DNA from 3 places in the Actinoalloteichus fjordicus genome. Region 3 is predicted to be linked to each of the others. Evidence: riboswitches for the same ligand, from Rfam matches in the RefSeq annotation. Region 3 holds a riboswitch; each other region holds the start of a gene.
The links. Region 3 has a riboswitch for cobalamin ahead of UA74_RS32085 (hypothetical protein). Riboswitches for the same ligand answer to the same signal wherever they lie in the genome.
Positions count from the first base shown of each region.

Region 1: another riboswitch for cobalamin. It lies ahead of UA74_RS11350 (ribonucleoside-diphosphate reductase subunit alpha); the one in region 3 lies ahead of UA74_RS32085 (hypothetical protein).
Region 2: another riboswitch for cobalamin. It lies ahead of metE (5-methyltetrahydropteroyltriglutamate--homocysteine S-methyltransferase); the one in region 3 lies ahead of UA74_RS32085 (hypothetical protein).

Region 1 is NZ_CP016076.1:2,524,883-2,532,629, reverse strand. It holds gene UA74_RS11355 (metal ABC transporter solute-binding protein, Zn/Mn family) at 1-992, opposite strand, end outside; cobalamin riboswitch at 1,179-1,424, shown strand; gene UA74_RS11350 (ribonucleoside-diphosphate reductase subunit alpha) at 1,610-4,144, shown strand; gene UA74_RS11345 (ribonucleotide-diphosphate reductase subunit beta) at 4,239-5,327, shown strand; gene UA74_RS11335 (winged helix-turn-helix transcriptional regulator) at 5,712-6,209, opposite strand; gene UA74_RS11330 (SDR family NAD(P)-dependent oxidoreductase) at 6,353-7,081, shown strand; gene UA74_RS11325 (aminotransferase class V-fold PLP-dependent enzyme) at 7,160-7,747, opposite strand, start outside.
Region 2 is NZ_CP016076.1:2,539,069-2,546,815, forward strand. It holds gene UA74_RS11385 (ATP-binding cassette domain-containing protein) at 1-279, shown strand, start outside; gene UA74_RS11390 (ABC transporter permease) at 276-1,070, shown strand; gene UA74_RS11395 (acyl-CoA thioesterase) at 1,867-2,415, opposite strand; cobalamin riboswitch at 2,495-2,747, shown strand; gene metE (5-methyltetrahydropteroyltriglutamate--homocysteine S-methyltransferase) at 2,897-5,197, shown strand; gene UA74_RS11405 (S-(hydroxymethyl)mycothiol dehydrogenase) at 5,456-6,541, shown strand; gene UA74_RS11410 (MBL fold metallo-hydrolase) at 6,541-7,170, shown strand; gene solA (N-methyl-L-tryptophan oxidase) at 7,404-7,747, shown strand, end outside.
Region 3 is NZ_CP016076.1:4,272,788-4,280,534, reverse strand. It holds gene UA74_RS18245 (isoprenylcysteine carboxyl methyltransferase family protein) at 1-177, opposite strand, end outside; gene UA74_RS18240 (UbiA family prenyltransferase) at 461-1,315, shown strand; gene UA74_RS18235 (hypothetical protein) at 1,466-2,344, opposite strand; gene UA74_RS32090 (prenyltransferase/squalene oxidase repeat-containing protein) at 2,341-3,927, opposite strand; gene UA74_RS32085 (hypothetical protein) at 3,927-4,511, opposite strand; cobalamin riboswitch at 4,599-4,755, opposite strand; gene UA74_RS18225 (ferredoxin) at 5,177-5,371, opposite strand; gene UA74_RS18220 (cytochrome P450) at 5,667-6,878, opposite strand; gene UA74_RS18215 (LacI family DNA-binding transcriptional regulator) at 7,435-7,747, shown strand, end outside.

The sequences.
Region 1 (7,747 bases), 1.7 Mb from region 3:
CCCGCCACGAGCAGGTCGACGTCGGCGCGGACCATGCCGAGGTAGGTGCCCTCCGGCGTGCCTTCCGCGCCCGCCGCGTCGGAGTACAGGCTTCCGCCGAGCGTCGCCGTCGCGCCGAGGGCGGCCGCCGCGTCGAGCACCGCGGCAGCGGTCTGACCGGACACGCTGGACTCGACGAACACGGCCCGCACGCCGTGCTCGGCGATGACGCCCGCCACTCGATCGATGTCGCCGATGGTCGCCTCGTCCACAGTGGACACGCCCTGCACCGCCTCGACCCGGATGTCGTAGGCGCGGCCCAGGTAGCGGAAGGCGTCGTGCGAGGTGACCAGGATGCGGCGGGACTCCGGAATCTCGGCGAGCCGCTCGCCGACCTCCTCGTGCAGTTCGCTCAGCTCGACGCGATGCCGTTCCCAGCGGCCGTCGAAGCGGTCGGCCCGGTCGGGATCGAGTTCGGCGAGCGTGCCGCCGACCGACGCGAGTGCGTCTCGCCACAGTGCCACGTCGAACCAGATGTGCGGGTCGTACTCCGTCGCCGAGCCCGCTTCCTCGGCGGGAAGGAGCGAGGCGGTCGGCACGGTCTCGCCCACGAACAGGACCGTGGTGTCGCGGGCGAGATCGTCGAGCACCGGCCGGAGCCCGGCCTCCAGATGCAGGCCGACGGCGACGATCAGGTCCGCCTCCCGCAGCAGCCGCAGATCACCCGCCTGGGCCTGATAGAGATGCGGGTCGACGCCGCTGCCCATCAGCCCGGTCAGCTCGATGTCGGTGCCGCCGATCTCACCGACGGCGTCGGTGAGGAAGTTCGTCGTGGTCACGACCCGGAGTCTGCTCCCTGCCTCGCTGTATCCGCCGCCGACGTCCTGGCGCACTGCCCAGGCCGACGCGGCGAGCACGACCAGCAGCGCCGAGGTGATGCCCAGCACGACGCGGCGGCGGCGACGGGCTCTGCTGCGGTGTCTGCCCGATTCGGCTTCCGTTGCCCCGTCCACGGCTCTCCTCTCGAGAAGGACGCCCACTCTGATGAGAGCAGTTTTCACTAAGAACCGGGTCGCGTCACCCTCCCGGTCGGCCCGGTCACCCTGTGATCGCCTCGTTCTCGGCGAGTCACCCTAGCCGACCACAGTCGGGAACACGCCAGGATGTTGGGGTGAGACAAAGCACCGACCCCAACATGTAGTCTCACCCCCGCTGATGGTTCGTCAGGGCGCCTGCCGGTGTCATGACGAGGAGACAGGGAACCCGGTGCGAGTCCGGGACTGCCCCGCAGCGGTGAACGGGAACGAAGGCCGTCGCCGTCCATACCGGACGGTGCACACACTAGGAGACCTCGGTCTCTCGGGAAGTGACGGCCGTAGGACCGGCGAGTCCCACCTCGCCGGAAGCCCGTGAGTCCGAAGACCTGCCATCGGCGCGTGCCACCGAGCACGCCGTCCGAGGCCTCGAGGGTGGGCCGTGTGGACAGCGACGGATCATGCCATCGGCAGGTCCGCGTGCTGCCGCGCGCTCCTCCTCGGGGGTGAACCGATGCCGCCCCGGCTACGAGGAGACCACCGTGACCGTCGAGTCACTCCGACCAGCACGACCCGTTCAGGCAGATCGCCGCGCGATCGCCGAGGGGATTCCCGCCTCCGCCGCTCCCGCGCCGCTTGAACTTCCCGATCGGGTGATCCGGGTCAAGGACGCGGACGGCGCTCTCGCTCCACTCGACGTCGAACGGCTCGCCGCGACCGTGCACGAGGCGTGTGCCGGGCTGGCAGGCGTCACCGCGCAGACCGTCCTCGACGAGACGGTGCGCAACCTCTACGACGGCATCGACGCCGACGAGCTGGCGCTGGCCCAGATCATGGCCGCCCGCAGCATGGTCGAGATCGAGCCGCACTACTCGCAGGTGGCCGCCCGGCTGCTGTTGGAGAAGCTGCGTGCCGAGGCGTTGACCTTCCTCGGCCGCCCCGTGCCCGACGCGAGCCCCGAGGCGGTCGCGGCGAGTTACCCGGCCGCCTTCGAGGCCTTCGTGCGGCGCGGCATCGCCCTGGACCTGCTCGACCCGACCCTCGCCGACTTCGACCTCGGCCGGATCGCCGCCGCGCTGCGCCCGGAGCGCGATCGGGACTTCCAGTTCCTCGGCCTCCAGACGCTCTACGACCGCTACCTCCAGCACAGCGGCGGCGTGCGGTTCGAACTGCCGCAGATGTTCTTCATGCGCGTCGCGATGGGCCTGGCACTGCGCGAGGACGAGCGCGAGGCGCGGGCGATCGAGTTCTACGAGCTGCTGTCCACCTTCGCCTTCATGTGCTCCACCCCGACGCTGTTCAACTCGGGCACCACCCGACCGCAGCTCTCGTCCTGCTTCCTCACCACCGTCGAGGACGACCTGAGCGGGATCTTCCACGGCATCCGCAACAACGCCATGCTGTCGAAGTACGCGGGCGGACTCGGCAACGACTGGACGCCGGTCCGCGGCCTCGGCGCGCACATCAAGGGCACCAACGGCAGCTCGCAGGGCGTCGTCCCCTTCCTGAAGATCGCCAACGACACGGCGGTGGCCGTGAACCAGGGCGGCAAGCGGCTCGGTGCGGTCTGCGCCTACCTGGAGACCTGGCACGTCGATGTCGAGGAGTTCCTCGACCTGCGCAAGAACACCGGCGACGACCGGCGCCGCACCCACGACATGAACACGGCGAACTGGGTTCCCGACGAGTTCCTCCGCCGCGTCGAGGCCGACGACCAGTGGACGCTGTTCTCCCCCGACGAGGTCCCCGACCTGCACGACCTCTACGGCACCGCGTTCGCCGAGCGGTACCGGGAGTACGAGCGGGCCGCCGACCGGGGTGAGATCAGGGTCTTCCGCCGGGTCCGGGCCGTCGAGCTGTGGCGGCGGATGCTGACCATGCTGTTCGAGACCGGCCACCCGTGGATCACCTTCAAGGACCCGTGCAACCTGCGCTCGCCGCAGCAGCACATCGGCGTGGTGCACTCGTCGAACCTGTGCACCGAGATCACGCTGAACACCTCCGCCGACGAGGTCGCCGTCTGCAACCTCGGGTCGGTCAACCTGGCCGAGCACCTGCGCCCCGGCCCCGACGGACGGCTGGAGCTGGATCGGGAGCGGCTGGCCGCCACCGTCACCACCGCCGTGCGGATGCTGGACAACGTCATCGACGTGAACTTCTACACGATCCCCGAGGCACGACGGTCGAACCTGCGGCACCGCCCGGTCGGCCTGGGCATGATGGGCTTCCAGGACGCCCTGTTCCAGCTCGGTCTGCCGATCGCCTCCGATGAGGCGGTGGCCTTCGCCGACCGCAGCATGGAGGAGATCAGCTACCACGCCATCGCCGCGTCCAGCGAGCTGGCGGCGCAGCGCGGCAGCTACGAGTCCTACGCGGGCTCGCTGTGGAGCCGGGGCGTGCTGCCCATCGACTCGATCGCCCTGCTGGCCGAGCAGCGGCAGAGCGGCGACCTGGTCATGGACACGACGTCCACGATGGACTGGCAGTCCCTGCGCGAACGGGTCCGCACCGTCGGAATGCGCAATTCGAACGTGATGGCCATCGCGCCGACCGCGACCATCGCCAACATCTGCGGCGTGAGCCAGTCCATCGAGCCGCAGTATCAGAACCTGTTCGTGAAGTCGAACATGTCCGGCGACTTCACCGTGGTCAACCCGCATCTGGTGGCCGCGCTGAAGGAGCGGGGTCTGTGGGACGAGCAGATGATCGCCGACCTGAAGCGTCACGACGGCAGGCTGGGCGCGATCGGCCGCGTGCCCGCGGAGCTGCGCTCGCTCTACGCCACGGCGTTCGAGATCGACCCGAAGTGGCTGGTGCTGGCCGCCTCCCGCAGGCAGAAGTGGCTCGACCAGGCGCAGTCGCTGAACCTCTACCTGGCCGAGCCCAGCGGCCGCAAGCTCGACACCCTGTACCGGCTGGCCTGGCGCTCCGGCCTGAAGACCACGTACTACCTGCGGGCGCAGAGCGCCACCCACGTGGAGAAGAGCACGTTGCAGGGCACCGACGGCAGGCTCAACGCGGTCCAGGCGGGCGGACCAGCACCGACGCCCGTCCCGGCGGCCGAGGTTCCCGTCGCCATCTCGGCGGCGGCCTGCGCGATCGACGAGCCGGATTGCGAGGCCTGCCAGTGACCAGGACGCACCCGATCACCCGGCCGACCGCCGGAGCAGGCACGGGGCCCGGCAGCAGGGCCGCCACCGAACACGAGCGCAACGGAGCAGACCGATGACCGGAGTCGAGACGCAGCGCACCGCCCCCGTCGAGGGCAGCGGCCTCGGCGAGATCGACCGCCAGGGCGGCCGGGTCGACGTCGACGACAAGGCGATGATCAACGCCAGGGCAGACGTCAATCAGCTGCTGCCGCTGAAGTACCGCTGGGCCTGGGAGAAGTACCTCGCGGGCTGTAACAACCACTGGATGCCCACCGAGGTCTCCATGCAGGCCGACATCGCGCTGTGGAAGTCCGCCGACGGGCTGACCGACGACGAGCGTCGGATGATCAAGCGCAATCTGGGCTTCTTCGCCACCTCGGAGTCGCTGGTCGCGAACAACATCGTGCTGGCGGTGTACCGGCAGCTCACCAACCCGGAGTGCAGGCAGTACCTGCTCCGCCAGGCGTTCGAGGAGGCCGTGCACACGCACACCTTCCAGTACATCTGCGAGAGCCTCGGCCTGGACGAGGGCGAACTGTTCAACATGTACCGGGAGGTGCCCTCGATCACCGCGAAGGCGGCGTGGGCACTGGAGTACACCCGCAACCTGGAGGACCCGGAGTTCCGCACCGGGACCTTCGAGGCCGACCAGGCCTTCCTGCGGGACCTGGTGGCCTTCTACGTGATCTTCGAGGGCATGTGGTTCTACACCGGCTTCGCCCAGATCCTCTCGCTGGGCAGGCGGCACAAGATGGTCGGCATCGCCGAGCAGTACCAGTACATCCTGCGGGACGAGTCGATCCACCTGAACTTCGGCATCGACGCCATCAACCAGATCAAGATCGAGAACCCTCGGCTGTGGACCGAGGAGTTCCAGGACGAGGTGCGGCGGATGCTCGTCGAGGCCTGTGAGCTGGAGGTGGCCTACGGCCACGACACGATGCCCAGGGGCGTGCTCGGCATCAACGCCGACGCCTGCGAGCAGTACATGCACTTCATCACCAACCGACGCTGCGTACAGCTCGGTCTGGAGCCGGTGTTTCCGGCGACGGAGAACCCCTTCCCGTGGATGTCGGAGATGATCGACCTCAAGAAGGAGAAGAACTTCTTCGAGACGCGGGTGAACGAGTACCAGACCGGCGGGGCGCTGGACTGGGACTGATCGGGTAGCGATCAGGGGGAGGTGGTCGGTGATCATGTCAGCGCTGTACTCGCTGCCTTCTTCTCCGAACGTGCGGGGAAGAACGATCTGTCCGAGCACCTCCCCCACCTCGGTGTGCCGGTCCGGCTCAGCCGAGGGCACCGGGGCCGCGCCGCAGACTCGACCTCGCGGAGCCGGACCGGACAGCGCCTCGGCGTGAGACCGACCCAGCCGGTTTGCGAAGAGGAGCCGGTCGGAGTGCGTGCGGAACAGATCACGTCGGCATAGATCAGGTCGGCCACGAAACACGAGTTCCGGCAGTCCTCGGAACTGCCGACCGGCAGGCATGACGAGTAGTAGGCCTGCGGCCTGCGGCGGCACTCGCGTCCCGGCTGTCCGATGCCGCTATCCCATGCCTGCTATCCGATGCTCCGGCAGCGTCGACCGCCGAGCCGTACCCGCGTCGCTGCTCGGGCCCGTCGTCCCCTCGTCGTAGCGGCTGCGGTTCTCGTTGATCTCCACGCGGTGGTCCCTGGCCCAGTCGGAGAGTCCGATCACCGCGTCGAGCAGCGTCTCGCCGAGTCCGGTAAGCGCATAGTCCACCCTGGGCGGGACGCTCGCGTAGACGGTGCGTGTGAGCAGCCCGTCGCGTTCGAGCTGGCGCAGGGTCAGGGTCAGCATCCGCTGCGAGATGCCCGTGACGGTGCGATGCAGCTCGCCGAAGCGGAGGGTTCCCTCCGCCAGCGCGCCGATCACCAGCACGCTCCACTTGTCACCCACCCTGCCGAGGATCGAGAGCACCTGGCGGCAGACCTCCTCGGCGGGCTCTGCCGTGCCCGGCTCCGGCCATGGCGAGGACGGCAACGCGCGTCGCGTCGCCGCCGAGTCGCTGGTGGCGGCCAATGGTCACCTCCGTGTTCGTGACTGACATGAATGTGCCGTCTTGTGGCTGGACCCTCGATGACAAACGATGCTGCTACGCACAAAGCGTAAGTGTCGACGTCGGAGCCGTCATCCCCTGACGTCCTGAAGTGATCGGAGCGGTGATGAGCAAGACCTTGGTGATCGTCGGGGCGGGCCCGGGGCTGGGCATGGGCGTCGCACGGGCCTTCGGAGCCGAGGGGTTCCGGGTCGGGCTGATCGCCCGGAATCCCGCCACGCTGGCCGAGCTGACGGCGCAGCTTCAGGCGCGGGGCGTCACCGCGCGGGCCTTCCCGGCGGACATCCTGGACCGGGCATCGCTGGCCGACGCCCTGACCGCCGCGAAGGACGCCCTCGGCGAGATCGACGTGCTGGAGTACAGCCCCAGTCCGACGGGGAGCATCACCTCGGCCGCCGAGACCACCGTGGAGTCCGCCGCCGCGCAGTTCGCGTTGCACGTGCTCGGGGCGATCACCGCCGTCGGCCGGGTGCTACCCGACATGCTCGCCAAGGGGGCCGGGACCGTGCTGCTGACCACCGGGATCTCCGCCAGCGAGCCCGTGCCGATCCTGGCCAATGTCGGACTCGCCATGGCGGGCCTGCGGAACTGGGCACACACCCTGCACGAGGAGCTGGCACCACACGGCGTCCACGTCGCCACCGTGACGATCGGCACCCGCATCGCGGCGGGCGCGGGCGACGGCGATCCGGACGCGATCGGCGCCCGATACCTCGACCTGCATCGACACGCCGACCGCGTCGAGGAGGTCGTCGGCGATCTCGACGAGTTCCGGGCCCGACTCGCCGCGCACCTCGCAACGCAGGGCCCGCCCGTCGCCGCCGATCCTCGGTGACGCGAGCCAAGTCCAGCGGGCGACCTGCCCGGGTGCCGGACCAGGGGTGCCGGACGCCGGGCGCGCGGGAAGAACGCCTCAGCCCGCCCGGCGCCTCGACGACCGCGCCACCGCGTCGACGAGCCTGCTCAGCTCGTCCTCGGTGTTGTAGTAGTGCACCGACGCCCTGATCATCTCCGGCAGGTCGCGCGCGGTGAAGTCGTGCTGGGCGGACTCACGCCGCGACAGACTCGTGTTGATGTTCTCCGCGCCGAGCAGCCGCCGCAGCCGAGCCGACGGCAGGCTCGCGAGGCTGAAGGTGACGATCCCGCAGCGGCGCACCCCCTGATCATGGACGGTGACGCCGGGAATGTCCGCCAACGCGGTGCGCAGGCCTGCGGCCAGCCCGCTCACCCGCTCTTCGATGGCGTCCAGGCCCCAGGACAACGCGTGGTCCACCGCCGCACCGAGTCCCAGTACTGCAGCGACGTTCTTCTCCCAGAGTTCGAACCGCCTGCCGTCCTCGTGCACCTGGTAGGCGTCGGGCGCCGTCCACGTCGCCGAGTGCAGGTCGAGCACCGCCGGTTCGAGCTTCTTCCGCAGTCGCGGGCTGGTGTAGAGGAAGCCGGTGCCGCGCGGGCCGCGCAGATACTTGCGGCCGGTGGCGCTCAGCGCGTCGCAGCGCAG
Region 2 (7,747 bases), 1.7 Mb from region 3:
TTGTCGGCGGGCACGGTCGAGCTGACCTTCTTCGACGTCCCGGCGTTCGACCGAGCCGCCCGATACCTCGGGCACGAGGCGCTGCACCGCGATCAGACGAACCTCTGTCTGCGGGTCTCGTTCGACGGCCACGCCGAGCAGGTGCGTGTCCTGCTGGAGCGGTTGCGACAGGCGGGTGTGCCTGCGGCGAGCCTCGAGCTGCACACCCCGAGTCTCGACGACGTGTTCCTCTCCCTCACCGACACCGCCCGCGCACCTCAGGAGACGGCAGCCCGATGACCGCAACGACCAGCCCGACGACTCGCCCCAGCCTGCGCTGGGCCGTCTCGGACGTCCTGACCATGATCGGCCGGAAGCTCCGGCACGTCCTGCGCACGCCGGACGAACTGATCGTGTCGTTGATCCTGCCGATCACGATGATGCTGCTCTTCGTGTTCGTCTTCGGCGGTGCGCTCGACCGCAGCGGCGGCTACGTCGACTACGCCGTTCCCGGCGTGCTCATCCTGTCGGCGGGCTTCAGCGCCTCGCAGACGGGGATCGGCCTGACGAGCGATCTGGTCACGGGCGTCGTCGATCGATTCCGCTCACTGCCGATCGTCGTGTCCTCGGTGCTCACCGGGCATGTGGTCGCGAACCTGCTGCGCAACCTCGTCTCCACGACACTGGTGATCCTCGTTGCACTGCTGATCGGCTTCCGACCCGCCGCGAACGTCCTCGAATGGGCGGCTGCCTTCGGGGTGGTGGCCCTCTACATCCTGATGATCAGCTGGCTGTCGATGATCTTCGGACTGCTGGCCAAGACCGTGGAGGGTGCCGGCCAGTTCTCCTTCGTCATCCTCTTCCTGCCCTATCTGAGCAGCGCGTTCGTCCCCACCGAGACGATGCCGGACGCACTGCGCGTCGTCGCGGACAATCAGCCTGCCACGCCGGTCATCGAGACGGTGCGGGCGCTGCTGACGGGGTCGCCGGTCGGGAACAGCGCGGCATGGGCCCTCGGCTGGTGCGTCGGGCTCGGCGCGCTGGCGTTCGTGATCTCCAGCGTGCTGTTCGTCCGTCGCACCAGCCGCTGACCCTCGGCTGATCTCGATGCGCGCGGCGGCGGTGCACCGTGGGGGAGAGCCGCTGATCCGCACGACGTCGGACGATCGACCGAGACGGGGCCCCGTGCCCTCGGCGGCGCGCCCGGAGCGGCAGCGTCCCTGGCATCTCGGTGCCGCGAAACCCGGTGACGGGGACGAGAACGGGGATCTCGACCGCGGTCAGCCGGGCACGGCGCCCGTACCGGCAGGCGCCGTGGCGACACGGTGCTCCGCAACGGACGGTGGCTCCGTGGTGAGTGGACGGCCGATCGGCAGGCCCGATGACGCCGCCCCCGGCCGTTCTCCGCGCTGACGGAGCGCGGCCGGACTCCCCCGATCGGGCGGATGACGAGCGCCGGGGGTGTGCTCGGTCGGTGAGGGGGAAGCCGTCACGGTGTGGGGCGGCGGCCCTGCGGACGGCACGGCAGGCGGGTGCAGGGGGGAGGCCCGTCTGTGGTGTCGCCCGATGTCTGCTCGGGTCCGCTGTTGCACGTGCGGGCGGTTCGTCGTCGATGAGGGGTGACGACGAACCGCCCGCACTCGGCTTCTCCGCCCCGACCATCCTCGCCCGGCCTGCCTGTCGGCGGGTTCGCCTGCGCCGGGACGCAGCCATCGTTCGCTGCGAGCGCCGAGGGCGGGCGGCTGCCCTGCCTCGCAGGCCGCGTGCGGCGGGGAGTGGTCGGGCGGGCACCGGTCCGGCCCCGCCGAGCGACCTCGCCGGCCTGGCCCGGACGGGACAGGCCGCCGCCGTGCCTGCCCGCCGGATCGCCTCGGCGCCGACCGTGACTCAGGAGCGGGCAGCGGGGTCCGAGGCCGCAGGCTCGGGGCCGACCTCTCGACTGCGCTTGATGGCCGCGCGTCGGGCCAACCGGTGCTCACGGCGGATGCCCGCCTCGGCGTGCCGTCGTCGATCGGTCGCCGACTCGGGAAGGACCTCGGGAACCGGTCTCGGCTTCCCGTCGGAGTCGACCGCGACGAACACCAGGTAGGCGCTCGCCACATGCGTGGGCGGCACCGACTCGTTCCAGCGCTCGGCCACGACCCGCACCCCGACCTCCATCGAGGTGCGACCCGTCCAGTTGACCTGGGCGCTGGCGTGTACGAGATCACCGACGCGAACCGGGATCAGGAACAGCATCTCGTCCATGAACACTGTCAGCGCCGTGCCACCCGAGTGTCGCCCGGCGCAGGCCGCCGCGACGTCGTCGACGAACTTCATGATCACGCCGCCGTGCACCGTGCCGTACAGGTTCGTCTCGGTCGCGGTCATGATCTGACTGAGCGTGGTGGCCGCTGCCGAGGTCGGCTTACCGGGAAGCTCGGAGACGGGATGCATGGCGTCGAGGGTAGGCGATCCCGGCCTGCGAGATGTCGAGTCCGCGTCGAGACGAGCCCGTTAGGATCGGTTTCGCCGATGGTTCGTCGGCGTCCACGGCCCACGCCGAACGGCGTGGATCAGCGGCGGTGACGAGGCAAGAGGGAACCCGGTGGGAATCCGGGACTGCCCCGCAGCGGTGAGCGGGAACGAACTCCGTCACCGTCCTCACAGCGAGGACGGTCACAGCACTGGAGGTCCGGCCTCCGGGAAGCGACGGACAGTAGGTCAGCCGACCTCGACGGTCGGAAGCGCCCGTGAGTCCGAAGACCTGCCGTCGGCGGCGCGGTCCCGACGGGTCCGTGCCGCTCCGAGGTCTTCGCGGGAGGACCGGGGTGAGCAGTCAGTCGGGGACCGGTCTCGGTCCTGCCCGTTCTGCTCGCGTTCCGGTCGCTCGCGTGCCCGCCTCGGGGTTTCGTTGCCGCCTCGCGAGGAGAGAGCAGTGACCCATCGCACGCATGTCCCGGCGCTCGGCGCCACGGTCCTGGGCTACCCCCGGATCGGACCCGATCGAGAACTCAAGCGTGCCCTGGAGGCGTACTGGGCCGGGCGGATCGACGCCTCGGCCCTGCACGAGGTCGCGGCCGCATTGCGCGCGGCCACCTGGACGGCCTTGCGGGACGCAGGCCTCGGCTCGGTGCCCTCCAACACGTTCTCCTACTACGACCAGGTCCTCGACACGGCGGTCCTGGTCGACGCGTTGCCCGCCCGCTATACCGAGTCGGGTCGCACGCCGTTGGACGCCTACTTCGCCGCCGCCAGGGGAGCCGACTCCCTCGCGCCCCTGGAGCTGACCAAGTGGTTCGACACCAATTATCACTACCTGGTGCCCGAACTGGGCCCGGACACCGTGCTGCGACTGGCCGGCCGCAAGCCGGTCGAGGAGTTCCGGGAGGCCGCTGCCCTCGGCATCACCACCCGGCCGGTGCTGATCGGGCCGGTCACGTTCCTGCTGCTCTCCAAGTCCGCCCCCGACGCTCCGGCAGGCTTCGACCGGCTGGACCTGCTCGACGCGATGATCGACACACAGCTGGAACTCCTCGCCGAGCTGGCGGACGCGGGCGCGGAATGGGTCCAGTTCGACGAACCCGCCTTCGCAGCCGATCGGACTCCGGCGGAACTCGACGCGCTCGCCCATGCCTACCGCAGGCTCGGCGAGGCTCAGCGGCGACCCAATCTCCTGGTCACCGGCTATCACGGTGCACTCGCTGACGCACTGGGCGTGCTCGCCGACGCGCCGATCGAGGCCGTCGGACTCGACCTCGTGGCGGGTCGGGCCGACCTGGTGGGCATCGCGAGCATCGCCGGGATTCGGAACAAGACCCTCCTCGCCGGGGTCGTCGACGGACGCAACGTCTGGCGCACCGACCTCGACGAGGCCCTCGCCTACTGCGCGACTCTGCTCGGGGTGGCCGACAAGGTCGAGGTCGGCACCTCCGCGCCGTTGCTGCACGTCCCCTACGACCTCGACGCCGAATCCGGGCTCGACCCCGCGCTGCGTGCCCGGCTCGCCTTCGCTCGACAGAAGGTGGACGAGGTCGTCCTGCTGAGCAAGGCGCTCAGCGGGGCCGACGAGGTGGCCGCCGAGCTCCAGGAGTCGCGGCGGGCCCTGCGGGCACGCGAAGGCGCGGCAGCCCGCGACCAGCGGGTCAGGGCCAGGCTCGACTCGCTGCGTCCGGAGCACAGCAGGCGGGCCGACTATCAGGTCCGGGTCGAGGGCCAGGCCGAACGGCTGGGCCTGCCGCCGCTGGCCACCACGACCATCGGCTCCTTCCCCCAGACCGGCGGGGTTCGCCGGGCGAGGGCGGACCGCCGGGCGGGCCGGATCGACGAGGACGAGTACCGGCGGCGGATGCGCGCGGAGATCGCCGACGTCATCGCGCTTCAGGAGGACATCGGCCTGGACGTGCTGGTCCACGGCGAACCGGAACGCAATGACATGGTGCAGTACTTCGCCGAGAACCTGGCGGGCTTCCTGTCCACCGAGCACGGCTGGGTGCAGTCCTACGGCTCCCGCTGTGTCCGGCCGCCGATCATCCACGGCGACGTCAGCAGGCCCGCCCCGATGACCGTCGAGTGGAGTTCCTACGCACAGTCGCTGACCGAGCGGCCGGTCAAGGGGATGCTCACCGGACCGGTCACGATCCTGGCCTGGTCTTTCGTCCGAGACGATCAGCCGCTCGGCGACACGGCACGCCAGGTGGCGCTGGCGCTCCGCGACGAGATCCGCGATCTGGAGAGCGCCGGGCTGCGCATCGTGCAGGTGGACGAACCCGCGTTGCGGGAGCTGCTGCCGCTGCGGGAGGCCGACCGCGCCGACTACCTCGCCTGGGCGGTCGACTCCTTCCGGCTGGCGACCTCCGGCGCCGCCGACAGCACGCAGATCCACACCCATCTGTGCTACTCGGAGTTCGGGGACGTCATCGACGCGATCGACGCGCTCGACGCGGACGTGACGACGATCGAGGCGGCGCGCTCTCGGATGGAGGTGCTGGACGACCTGCACAAGATCGGCTACCGCCGAGGCGTGGGTCCCGGCGTCTACGACATCCATTCGCCGCGAGTGCCCGACGAGGCCGAGGTGACCCGGCTGATCGGCGCGGCGCTGGACGCGGTGCCCGGCGACCGGTTGTGGGTGAATCCCGACTGCGGCCTGAAGACCAGGGGATACGCCGAGGTCGAACCCGCCCTGCGTGCCATGGTCTCGGCGGCCCGAGCCCTGCGGACGCAGGTTCGCGGCTGACGTTCGCCGATGCCCGGCGCCGGACGTCACCCGCGAGTGAGTCCGGCGCCGGGCGTCGAGCGATCCGCTGGATCGGCCGTTCTTCCCGGCAGGCGGCGGCCGATCCGACCCCGAGGCACTCGGTGTGTGCGTCACCCCCGGAAGGGGGCCTGCGGACTCCCCGCGTGGCGGTGGATCGGCGGCCTGTGCTGCTCTACCGTGATCCTTCGCCCCGACGCCGCCGAGGCGCCGGGCACCGGGTCGACCAGAGGAGTTCGGATGCCGCAGCAGGTCAGAGCGGTCGTGGCCACCGCACGGGACGCCCCCGTCACCGTCGAGACGATCGTGGTCCCCGATCCGGGACCGGGCGAGGTGGTGGTGGACGTCGCGGCGTGCGGGGTGTGCCACACGGACCTGCACTACCGGCAGGGCGGTATCAACGACGAGTTCCCCTTCCTCCTCGGACACGAGGCGGCGGGCACCGTCGAGTCCGTCGGCGAGGGCGTCGAGGACGTCGCCGTGGGCGATTACGTGGTGTTGAACTGGCGTGCGGTCTGCGGCCGATGTCGCGCGTGCAGCCGGGGCCGACCCTGGTACTGCTTCGCGACGCACAACGCGACGCAGCAGATGACGCTGACCGACGGCACCCCGCTGTCCCCGGCGCTGGGCATCGGGGCCTTCGCCGAGAAGACCCTGGTCCACCAGGGCCAGTGCACGAAGGTCGACCCGAAGGCCGAGGCGGCGGTGGCCGGGCTGCTCGGCTGCGGCGTCATGGCCGGGCTCGGCGCGGCGATCAACACCGGCGAGGTCGGTCGGGGCGACTCGGTGGCGGTCATCGGCTGCGGCGGAGTGGGCGCGGCGGCCGTGGCGGGTGCGCGGCTCGCGGGCGCGTCCAAGATCATCGCGGTGGATCTGGACCCGCAGAAGCTGGAGTGGGCCACCGGGCTGGGCGCAACCGACACCGTGCGTGCCGACCAGGTCGACGTGGTCGCCGCCGTCAAGGAGCTGACCGGCGGGCACGGGGCGGACGTCGTCATCGACGCCGTGGGAATCCCGCAGACCTTCACGCAGGCCTTCTACGCGCGCGATCTCGCCGGGAAGGTCGTGCTGGTCGGGGTGCCCACCCCGGAGATGACGCTGGAACTGCCGCTGCTGGACGTGTTCTCCCGAGGTGGCGCGGTCAAGTCCTCCTGGTACGGCGACTGTCTGCCCAGCCGCGACTTCCCGATGCTGATCGACCTCTACCTCCAGGGCAGGCTCGATCTGAAGGCCTTCGTCACCGAGAAGATCGGGCTGGAAGACGTCGAGGACGCCTTCGCTCGGATGCATCAGGGCGACGTACTTCGCTCGGTGGTGGTGCTCTGATGGCGGCGCGGATCGAGCAGGTCGTCACCTCGGGAGTCTTCAGCCTGGACGACCAGGACTTCGAGGTCGACAACAATGTCTGGCTGATCGGCGACGATGCCGAGGTCGTCGTGGTGGACCCCTCGCACGACCCGGCGGCCGTCGAGCAGGCGGTGGCGGGCCGCCGGGTGACGGCCGTGGTCTGCACCCACGGGCACAACGACCACGTCAACGGGTCGGTGGCCCTCGGCGCCGCCGTCGGCGCGCCCGTGCTGCTGAATCCCGCCGATCGTGAGCTCTGGGACCAGGCGCACCCCGGTGTCGAGCCGGGCGGTGAGCTGGTCGACGGGCAGGTGCTCACGGTCGCGGGCATCGAACTGCACGTCCTGGCCACGCCCGGCCACACCTGGGGCTCGGTGAGCCTCCATGCCCCGGCACTGTCCGCCGTCTTCACCGGCGACACCCTGTTCGAGGGCGGGCCGGGGGCCACCGGTCGGTCGTTCTCCGACTTCCCCACGATCATCGCCTCGATCCGGGATCGGCTGTTGACCCTGCCTGCGGAGACGGTGGTCTACACCGGGCACGGGGATCGCACGACCATCGGTGCCGAGGCACCCGCCCTGCCTGCCTGGATCGCCAGGGGACACTGAGTCCTGCCTGCCTGCCTGCCCGCCCGCCGACGTCCGATGTCGTGGCGGGCGGGCTCTTTCGCCGAGCTGAGCCGCAGCCCGCGCAGGCGCGGGCCCTGCGGACCCGCCGTGGCGACCGGCGGTCGAGGAAGGGTCTGGACAGCGAGCGGCGGAGCCGGGCAGAGTCCGAGGCGGGCTGCGCACGACGGAGCCGGACAGCAGTCGCGAACCCCGAAGTATGAGGTGAGTCCACGATGTCCTCCCACGATGTGATCGTCATCGGCCTCGGCGGCATGGGCAGTGCCGCGGTTCATCGACTCGCCGCCAAGGGCCTGCGGGTGCTCGGCCTCGACCGGTTCCCCGCCGCCCACGATCAGGGCTCCAGCCATGGCGGATCGCGGATCATCCGGCAGGCCTACTTCGAAGGCGCGGACTACGTTCCCCTGCTGCTGCGCGCCTACGAGCTGTGGGACGAGCTGGAGGCCGAGTCCGCCGTGGAGATCCGGCATCGCACGGGCGGCCTGATGATCGGGGCGGGGGACAGCCTCGCGGTCGCGGGCAGCCTGACGAGCGCGCGGGAGCACGGACTCGACCACGA
Region 3 (7,747 bases):
CTCGGCCAGGCACGCGACGAGCAGCCCGGTGTGCAGGACGACCATCACCGGATAGTGGCCTCGACCCGACTCCACCGCGCCCCGTGCCAGACTTCGTCGACCGTTGCGCTGTGCCACGACGAGTTCGGCGAGCCGTTCCAGCGCGACGGCCAGGACGAGCAGGATGTACCACAGCATTCGGACTACCCGTCGTCGATGGTCAGGGGTCGATCTCTCGAGGATCTTCCTCCGAAGATAACGGGCATCGGCCGGAACCCGCCTGCCGTCGGCGTGCCGATCTCGCCGGTCTCCTCGGCTGGGCCGGGTCGGATCTGGCCGCCAGCTCGGCGAAACTCGCTGCCCGGTCGGCGTGGGACCGCCCGGGCCGAGGCGTTTCGCGTGTATCACTGGGCTGGTGGACCTGCGACCTCGTTCCGCCCCGTCGACGTCCCCGGCCTCTCCGACGTCTCCGGCCTCCCCGATGTCCCCGATCTCTCGGCCGTCTCCGGCCGCCCGCCTCGGCGCGTTGCTCGGCAGTGCGCATCCCGAGCCCGCCGTGGCGGTGACCCTGTTCACCACGGTGCTGGCCGTGGCGACCGGTCGGGGAGCGGGTGGGTCGGCGTTGGTCGCCGCGTCGGTGTTGGCCGGACAGCTCTCGATCGGCTGGTCCAACGACGCGCTGGACGCCCGGCGGGACGTGCTCACCGGTCGTCGCGACAAGCCGGTGGCCGCCGGGGCGCTCTCGCCGCGCGTCGTCGGAGTGGCCGCGGCGATGGCCCTGCTGGTGTGCGTCCCGCTGTCGCTGGCCAACGGACTCCTTGCTGGCTCGGTGCACCTGCTCGGCATGGTGGCGGCGGGCTGGGCCTACAACCTCGGTCTCAAGCGCACCGTCGCCTCCCCGTTGACCTACGCCGTGGGCTTCGGGACGCTGCCCGCGTTCGTGACGCTCGGGCTGCCCGGCGCGCCCTGGCCCGCGTGGTGGGCGGTCGTCACGGCCGCCCTGCTCGGCGTGGGCGCCCATCTGGTCAACGCACTGCCCGACATCGAGGGCGATCTGGCGACAGGGGTGCGGGGATTCCCACAGCGCATCGGGCGGGCCGCCTGTCGGACCTTGACGCCGCTGGTGATGCTCGCCGCGGTGGGCGTGCTGCTGGTGGGGACGCCGGGGCGGATCGATCTGCCCAGTCTGATCGTCGCCGGGGTGGCGGTGGCGGTGGCGATCGCCGGGACGGCGGTGCCCGCTGCGCCGGACAGCCGACGACCCTTCCGGGCCGCCGTGCTGACGGCCGCCCTGGCGATCGTGCTGTTCCTCTTCAACGGGTCGGCCGTCGTGTGAGGGCCGGTCCGTCGAGTGCGGGCCGCCGGTCGGCGCCTGCGGCTCGGGCTGTGACTCCCGGTCATGGCGACAACCCACGGGTGAACTCGGGCCGCTCCACGGCCGCCGCAGCGTCCCGGCGCCCCTGCCTTGACTCCGCCCCGCCGCCGCTCACTCGGCCGCGCGACGGCGGCGTCGGGCGATGATCCCGGCGCCGATGCCCAGCACCCAGATCGCGGCGAACGCGATGATCGTCGCCCATGGCACCCCGCCGGCCCCGGTGGCGTCCTGGGCGGTCTGCTCGGTGCCGTCCGCCGCGACGGACGGGTCCTGACCCGCCGACCCGTCGAGCGCGGGCGCCTCGGTGTCGCTCTCGGTCTGCTCGTCGCCGTCCTGCTCGGTGGGATCGGCCGGGTTCTCGGGATCGGTGGCGGCCCCGTCCGTGGGCGCCGTACCGCCCTCGGCGGGCTGCGCAGGCTGATGCGGCCGGTCGGCCGAACCGCCGGGCGCGGGATCCCCCGGCGCGGCGGGCGGGGCCGGATCGCCGGGATTCGGTGCGTCGCCTGGTCCGCTCGGAGCGAACCGTGCCCTGGCCGCCGAACCCGTCATCCCCGGTGGATCGCCCGCGCCGAAGGACCAGCCCTCGACGCGGTCGGCCTCGGGATAGGACGCCATCGCGCCCCGTGTGCTGTACGACCAGCTGCCGCCGCCCTCGTCGATCCAGTACGACCAGTAGGCGTCCCCGGAGGGCGTGTCGTCGCACGGTTCCTGATCGGGGCCGGGCCGATCGTCGATGCGGCAGACGAACCCGGCACCGTCGTGCGCGGTGCCCGCGAGTCGGAAGCCTGCCTCCTGCAACGCCGCGTATCCCGTCTCGGGCGTGCCGGGGACGCAGCGGGACACGGTGCCCCCGAGCGAACCGAAGTCCACGACCACCACGACGCCGGTCTCCGCCGTGCAGGCCTGCGCGGCGGCCGGGGCGGGCGTCGGGGCGGCCAGGGTGACGGCGGCGGCGAACAGCGCCGTGCCCAGCAGACGCGTCAGTCTCATCGCGGCACTCCGCCCCGTCGACGTGGCCTGCTGATCAGCAGGTAGCTGATCGCCGCCAGCAGCAGCGCCACGCCCGCCGAGGACGCCAGCCCGACGGGACTGCGCAGGAAGTCGCCGACCAATGCCAACGAGGTCGCAGGCGCGGCCGTCTGCTCGGCCGGCCTGTCCACCGCCCGAGGCTCCTGGGCGACCGCCAAGGGAGGATCGACCCGAGGGGTCTGATCGACGGCGTCGGGATTCTCGCCCGCCTCGCCCTGCGCGCCGTCGAGACCGGGACTGCCCGGATCACCGCCGAGCCCCGACTGGCCGGGATACCCCGGCTCGCCAGGTAACCCGGGCTGCCCGGGAAGCCCCGGTTGTCCCGGCTGACCGGGAAGGCCGGGCTGACCGGGCTGACCCGGTTGTCCCGGCTCGCCGGGACTGCCGTCGGGCGGCTCGGGCGGCGGCGTGGTCGTCGGCGGCTCGGGCGGCTCGACGGGTGGTGTCGCCGACAGCCCGAGCAGCGCCTGCGCGGTCGCCCGCCGCAGCCGGTCCTGGTTGCCCGCGCGGCTCCAGTACAGCGGCCCGTCGGTCTGGACGTCCAGGTAGTCGCGCGCCGAGTAGGAGACCGCGCCGGTCATGGCGCCGGGGTCGACACCGGCACGGAGCTGGATCGAGGTCAGCCAGCCGCCCGCGCGTCCGGCGGGCCCCGTCTGGTCCGCGACGGTGAGCGCGAGGGCGGCGAGACCGGTGCTGTTGGCGTTGCGGGTCTGCTCGATCAGCTCCGGCGTGGAGGAGTCGAAGCCGAAGGCGCCGTCGTGGTACTGCCGGTCGAGCAGCCAGCGCACGCCCCGATCCAGGGCGCCCGCGTTACCGCCGACCTCGGCCAGCGCCCAGACGGCCATCGCCGTGTTGTCGACGCTGACCAGCGCGTCGTCGCTGCCCGCGCAGGTCGAGCCGACGTTCTCGGGCGGGGGGTTCGCGCGGAAGCCGCCGCTGGGGCACTGTTGCCGCACCAGGTAGTCGATGCTCGCTCGCTGATCGATCGGCGTGCCGGTGTGCCGGGCGTGCTCGTCCATGGCGATCAACGCCAGCGCCTGGGAGAAGGTGTTCGACAGGTCTCGTCGCGGGTCGTAATCACCCGCGTTCAGGTTGCGGTACCGACCGTCGACGTCGAGCGTCGCGGTGAGCCGGTCCACCAGGTCGATCGGGACACCGTTGGAGTCGACGCCCCAGTCCGCCGGGTCGACCCCGGCCCGCAGGGCGACCATCAGTCGTTTCGCGAGAACACCGGAGTTGGCGAGGTTGCCGTTGTAGAACATCTCGCGCAGCGCGCGGACGCCGAGATCGAAGGTCGTCCCGGTGCGGCCCGCCGCATGCAGGCCGAGCAGCGCATCCGCCTGCAGGCCCGCGTCGGGGGAACCAGGGGTGGCGCTGGGATAGACGTAGTCGAGTCGGACGAACTCCCGTTCCAGGAACTCGGCCGCCGTGCCCGCCTCGGCCGACGCGGCGATGATCGCCGGGTCTGCCGAGGCGGCAGAGGGAACGACCGTCGAGGCGAGGAGCAGCGCTCCCGCCGTCAGGCCGAGGAGAGGCTTGAGCATCAGCTGGTCGGCGTCCAGTTCGGGTCGAGTGCCTCGTCCAGCGTCAGGCTCATCTCGTTCGGGTCGGCCACGGTGCCCGCCCCGAAGGAGAAGCCGAGGACGTCGCCCAACGGCGGGTCGTAGGTGTCCACGCCCTCATCCGCATAACCCCACGCGTCGCCGGCCACGTCGGGCACCCAGAACGCCCAGTACGGCGCGTTGGGCAGGAAACCGTCGCACGCGTCGGCGGTGGCCGAGGGCAGGCCGTCGATCCGGCACAGGTACTGGTAGGGGCCGGTCTCGCCCTGTCCGATGCCGTGCTCCGGCGCGACGTCCACATCGGTCAGCGCGGCGAACGCGGTCGCCGGGTCGCCGTCGGTGCACCGCCGGACGACGTCGCCGCCCGCGTGTCCGGTGAAGTCGACGACCACCGTGACGCCGGTCGTCCCGGTGCAGGGACCGTCGGTCCAGGCGACGGTGACCGAGTCGTCGGCGGTGGGCGCGGCGGCCGGGACGGCCGCGACGGCCGTGCCGCCGAACAGAAGCAGAGAACCTGCGAAGAGGCCGGTTAAGAGACGACGCCGGACGGAGAGGCTCAAGGACATGGCCTGTGAGTTCCCTTCGGTTCGGGCAGACCGCAGTCCGGAGCCGCGCAGGCTCCGAAGCTCCGCGCTGCACACCACGACAGAGGAGCCGAGCAGTACCGCACGACGGGCATTCCGACTGACACCCGAGGAACACGGGTGCTCACGGCTGCGGGACAGTGCCGGACTCACACCGGCTTCCCCCATCGAACGGCAGGACGCATTCGTCTCTTGTGGAGAGACGACCTCTCGACGGTAGCTCATCGGGCAGCGTGGAGGAAGACGCCTTCTTCACCACAGGTTCACATCGGGTGGCGGCGGGCGGGGCGCGCGAGGGGGCGTGTCCTGCGGGCTGCGGTGCACGGGACCCCGGCGCATGCGCCAGGGCGGAGCCCCGAACACGGCGGCAGGGCACCCGCGGGCCTGTCTGCCTCGGCGTCTTCCTTCGCCGACGCGGCTCGGCAGTGTGGCTGTCAGCGACTCGCGCCTTCCGTGCCGACGGCGGCTCGCCGAGATGGACTTCGGTTGCGGCGGGCCGCCGTGGCTCTGTGGCGGCTCGCCGCCGTTGGCCCTCTGTCGGCTTGCCGCCGTGCCCAGCCGGGGCCCGGACCGATCCGCCCGCGACATCCGGTCCGCCCGCGGCCCCGGCCCGCGTCACCCTCGGAGCGCCCCGGCCCGCATGGCCGTCACGTGGTGACGGTGATCGCCATGCCGGGGCACACCGCCGCCGCCTCCCGGACCGGGCCGTGCTGGCCCTCGGGAGGATCGGCGTCGAGCAGCAGGACGATGCCGTCGTCCTCCCGTTGATCGAACACCGCCGGGGCGAGCAGCACACACTGGCCCGCTCCACAGCACTTCTGGGTGTCCACGTCCACGTGCATCGGGTGGCTCCTCTCATCGGGGACGGCCCGCTAAGGCCGATGGAAGTCCGCGCAGCCTGGTCGGCATCGCGGTCGAGGTGCCCCGGGTGGGGCGTCCGGCGGACACGTCCAACGCGTGCCCGCCGACCGCCGACCGCCGCGCGCCGACGGCGAGGCCTGCTCGCCCCAGCCGGCGGGCACCGCAGATCGCCTGCGGCACGGCCGATCGGACGCTGGTCGGCCCGGCCCGGCGGGCGCCGGATGAGGGCCGCATCACGCCGGAATGATCAGCGCAGCACGGATCTCGGGCGTCCGGTCACCACCGGACCGGCAGTCGATCGAGCCCGCCGACGAGCAGCCCCTGCCGGAGAGGCAGCTCCTCGACACCGACGGCGAGTTCCAGTCCCGGCAGCCTGCGCACCAGCACGCTCAGCACGGCCTGGAGTTCGGTGCGGGCCAAAGCCTGCCCGAGACACGAGTGCGGGCCGATCCCGAAGGCGAGATGCGGATTCGGCGCCCGTCGCAGGTCCATGGCGTCGGCGTCGGCGAAGGCCTGCTCGTCGCGATTGGCCGAGGCGAGACTGGTGACGACCGTGGTTCCCCTGGTCACGGTCCGGCCGCCCACCTCGATGTCCTCGGTGAGGTAGCGGGGCAGGCCGAAGCCTGCGTTGGCGTCGAAGCGCAGCGCCTCCTCGGCGGCCGTGCGCACCAACGAGGGGTCGGCGACCAGCGCCGTCCACCGCTCGCGCTCGCCGAGCAGCAGCACCACCATCTTCGAGATCATGTTCGCGGTGGTCTCGTGTCCCGCGACCAGCAGGCCCTGCCCGGTGAGCATGAGCAGCTCCTCCGGCAGCCTGCCGTCTGCGGAGTCCGCGACGGCGATCAGCTCGCTCAGCAGGTCCTCGCCGGGATCGGCCCGGCGGGTCGCGATGTGGGCCGCGAAGTACTCGCCGAACTCCTGCTGTGCGGCGTCGATCTCCGCCTGCTCGTACCGATCGAGGCTGAGCATGGTGTCCGACCAGTAGGAGAAGCGGTCCCGGTCGGAGTCCGGCACGCCCAACAGGTCGCAGATCACCCACACCGGCAACGGGAAGGCGAAGGAGGAGACGAGGTCGGCGGGCGCGCCCCGCTCGCACATCTCGTCGAGGAGCCGATCGGCCATCGCCTCGATGGCGGGCCGCATCTGGGACATCCGCTTGGCGGTGAACGCCTTGCCGACCAGCCTGCGCCACTGCTGGTGCGCGTCCGTGGAGGAGTCGATCTGACTCTCGGACGCGAAGATCCCGCCGGATTCGTTGGCCGTGACCCGAGCGGCGTCGTCGGCGCTGAGCGAGCGGGTGAACCGGGGGTCGGCGAGGACCTGCTTCACGTCCTCATAGCGCGTGAGCAGCAGCGCCTCGTCGCCGCTGGCCAGCCGGACGGCGGCGACCGGACACTCCTGCCGGAGGCGTGCCCACTCCGGCGGCGGCTCGTTGGGCGTGGGCAGGGCGAAGGGGTAGTCGAGCGGCTGTCGGTCCTCGGTGGTCACTGAGTTCCTCCTGGGACGGCGACGGCGCCGCCGGGACGGTTCCGCCGCGCCTGGTCTCGTCTGCTGGTCGATTGCGGGGGAGTGCTGGGCGACGACGCGCCGGAGCCTGCACCTCGACCCGACACCCGGCCGTCTCCGGCAGAGACGGGTGGCGACGAGCCGGGCCCGCGAGGCAGGCTGCTGTGGTGGTGGGTGCCCTGACCGGTCGAACGGCCTGCGGGCCGGATCGGGCCGGGCGTCTCGGGCGGTTCCTGTCGGAGGTCGGTCGGGATCACGGCAGTGCGGTCGGTGATCCGAAGCTAGCACGTGCTAGTAGTGGCAGGCAGCTGAGAGCCTGTCTTTGATCCCCACTTTCCTGTTGTGCGGGGCAGGCAGCGGCGATCTGCGGCGTGTTGTCGTCAGTCGACATGACTTCGTCATGTCTCCTTCCTCCGCCTGGCAGCTCATCCACGCTGGTCCCCGCTCACGACTCCAGGGGGATCAAGGACAGGCTCTAAGATTGCCCGATCGGAGCAGCGGCGGGATCGGTGCGGCGGCGAATGAGGTGCACACCGGGATGACGACGGGCAGACGGGTCACGGCCACCGACGTGGCCGCTGAGGCGGGGGTGTCCAGGGCGACCGTCGGCTTCGTGCTCAATCGCACGTCATCGCAGTCGATCTCGGCGGCCACCGCGAAACGGGTTCTCGCCGCGGCGGAACGGCTCGGCTACCAGCCGCACAACGGGGCTCGCGCGCTGCGCAGCGGTCACAGCCGGATCGTGTTGATCGTGCTGCCGAACCTGCCGGTCGGCCATGCGCTCCGGGAACTCCTCGAGGCCGCTACGGTGCGGCTGGCCGACGCCGGGTACCAGCTCGTCGTCCACCATC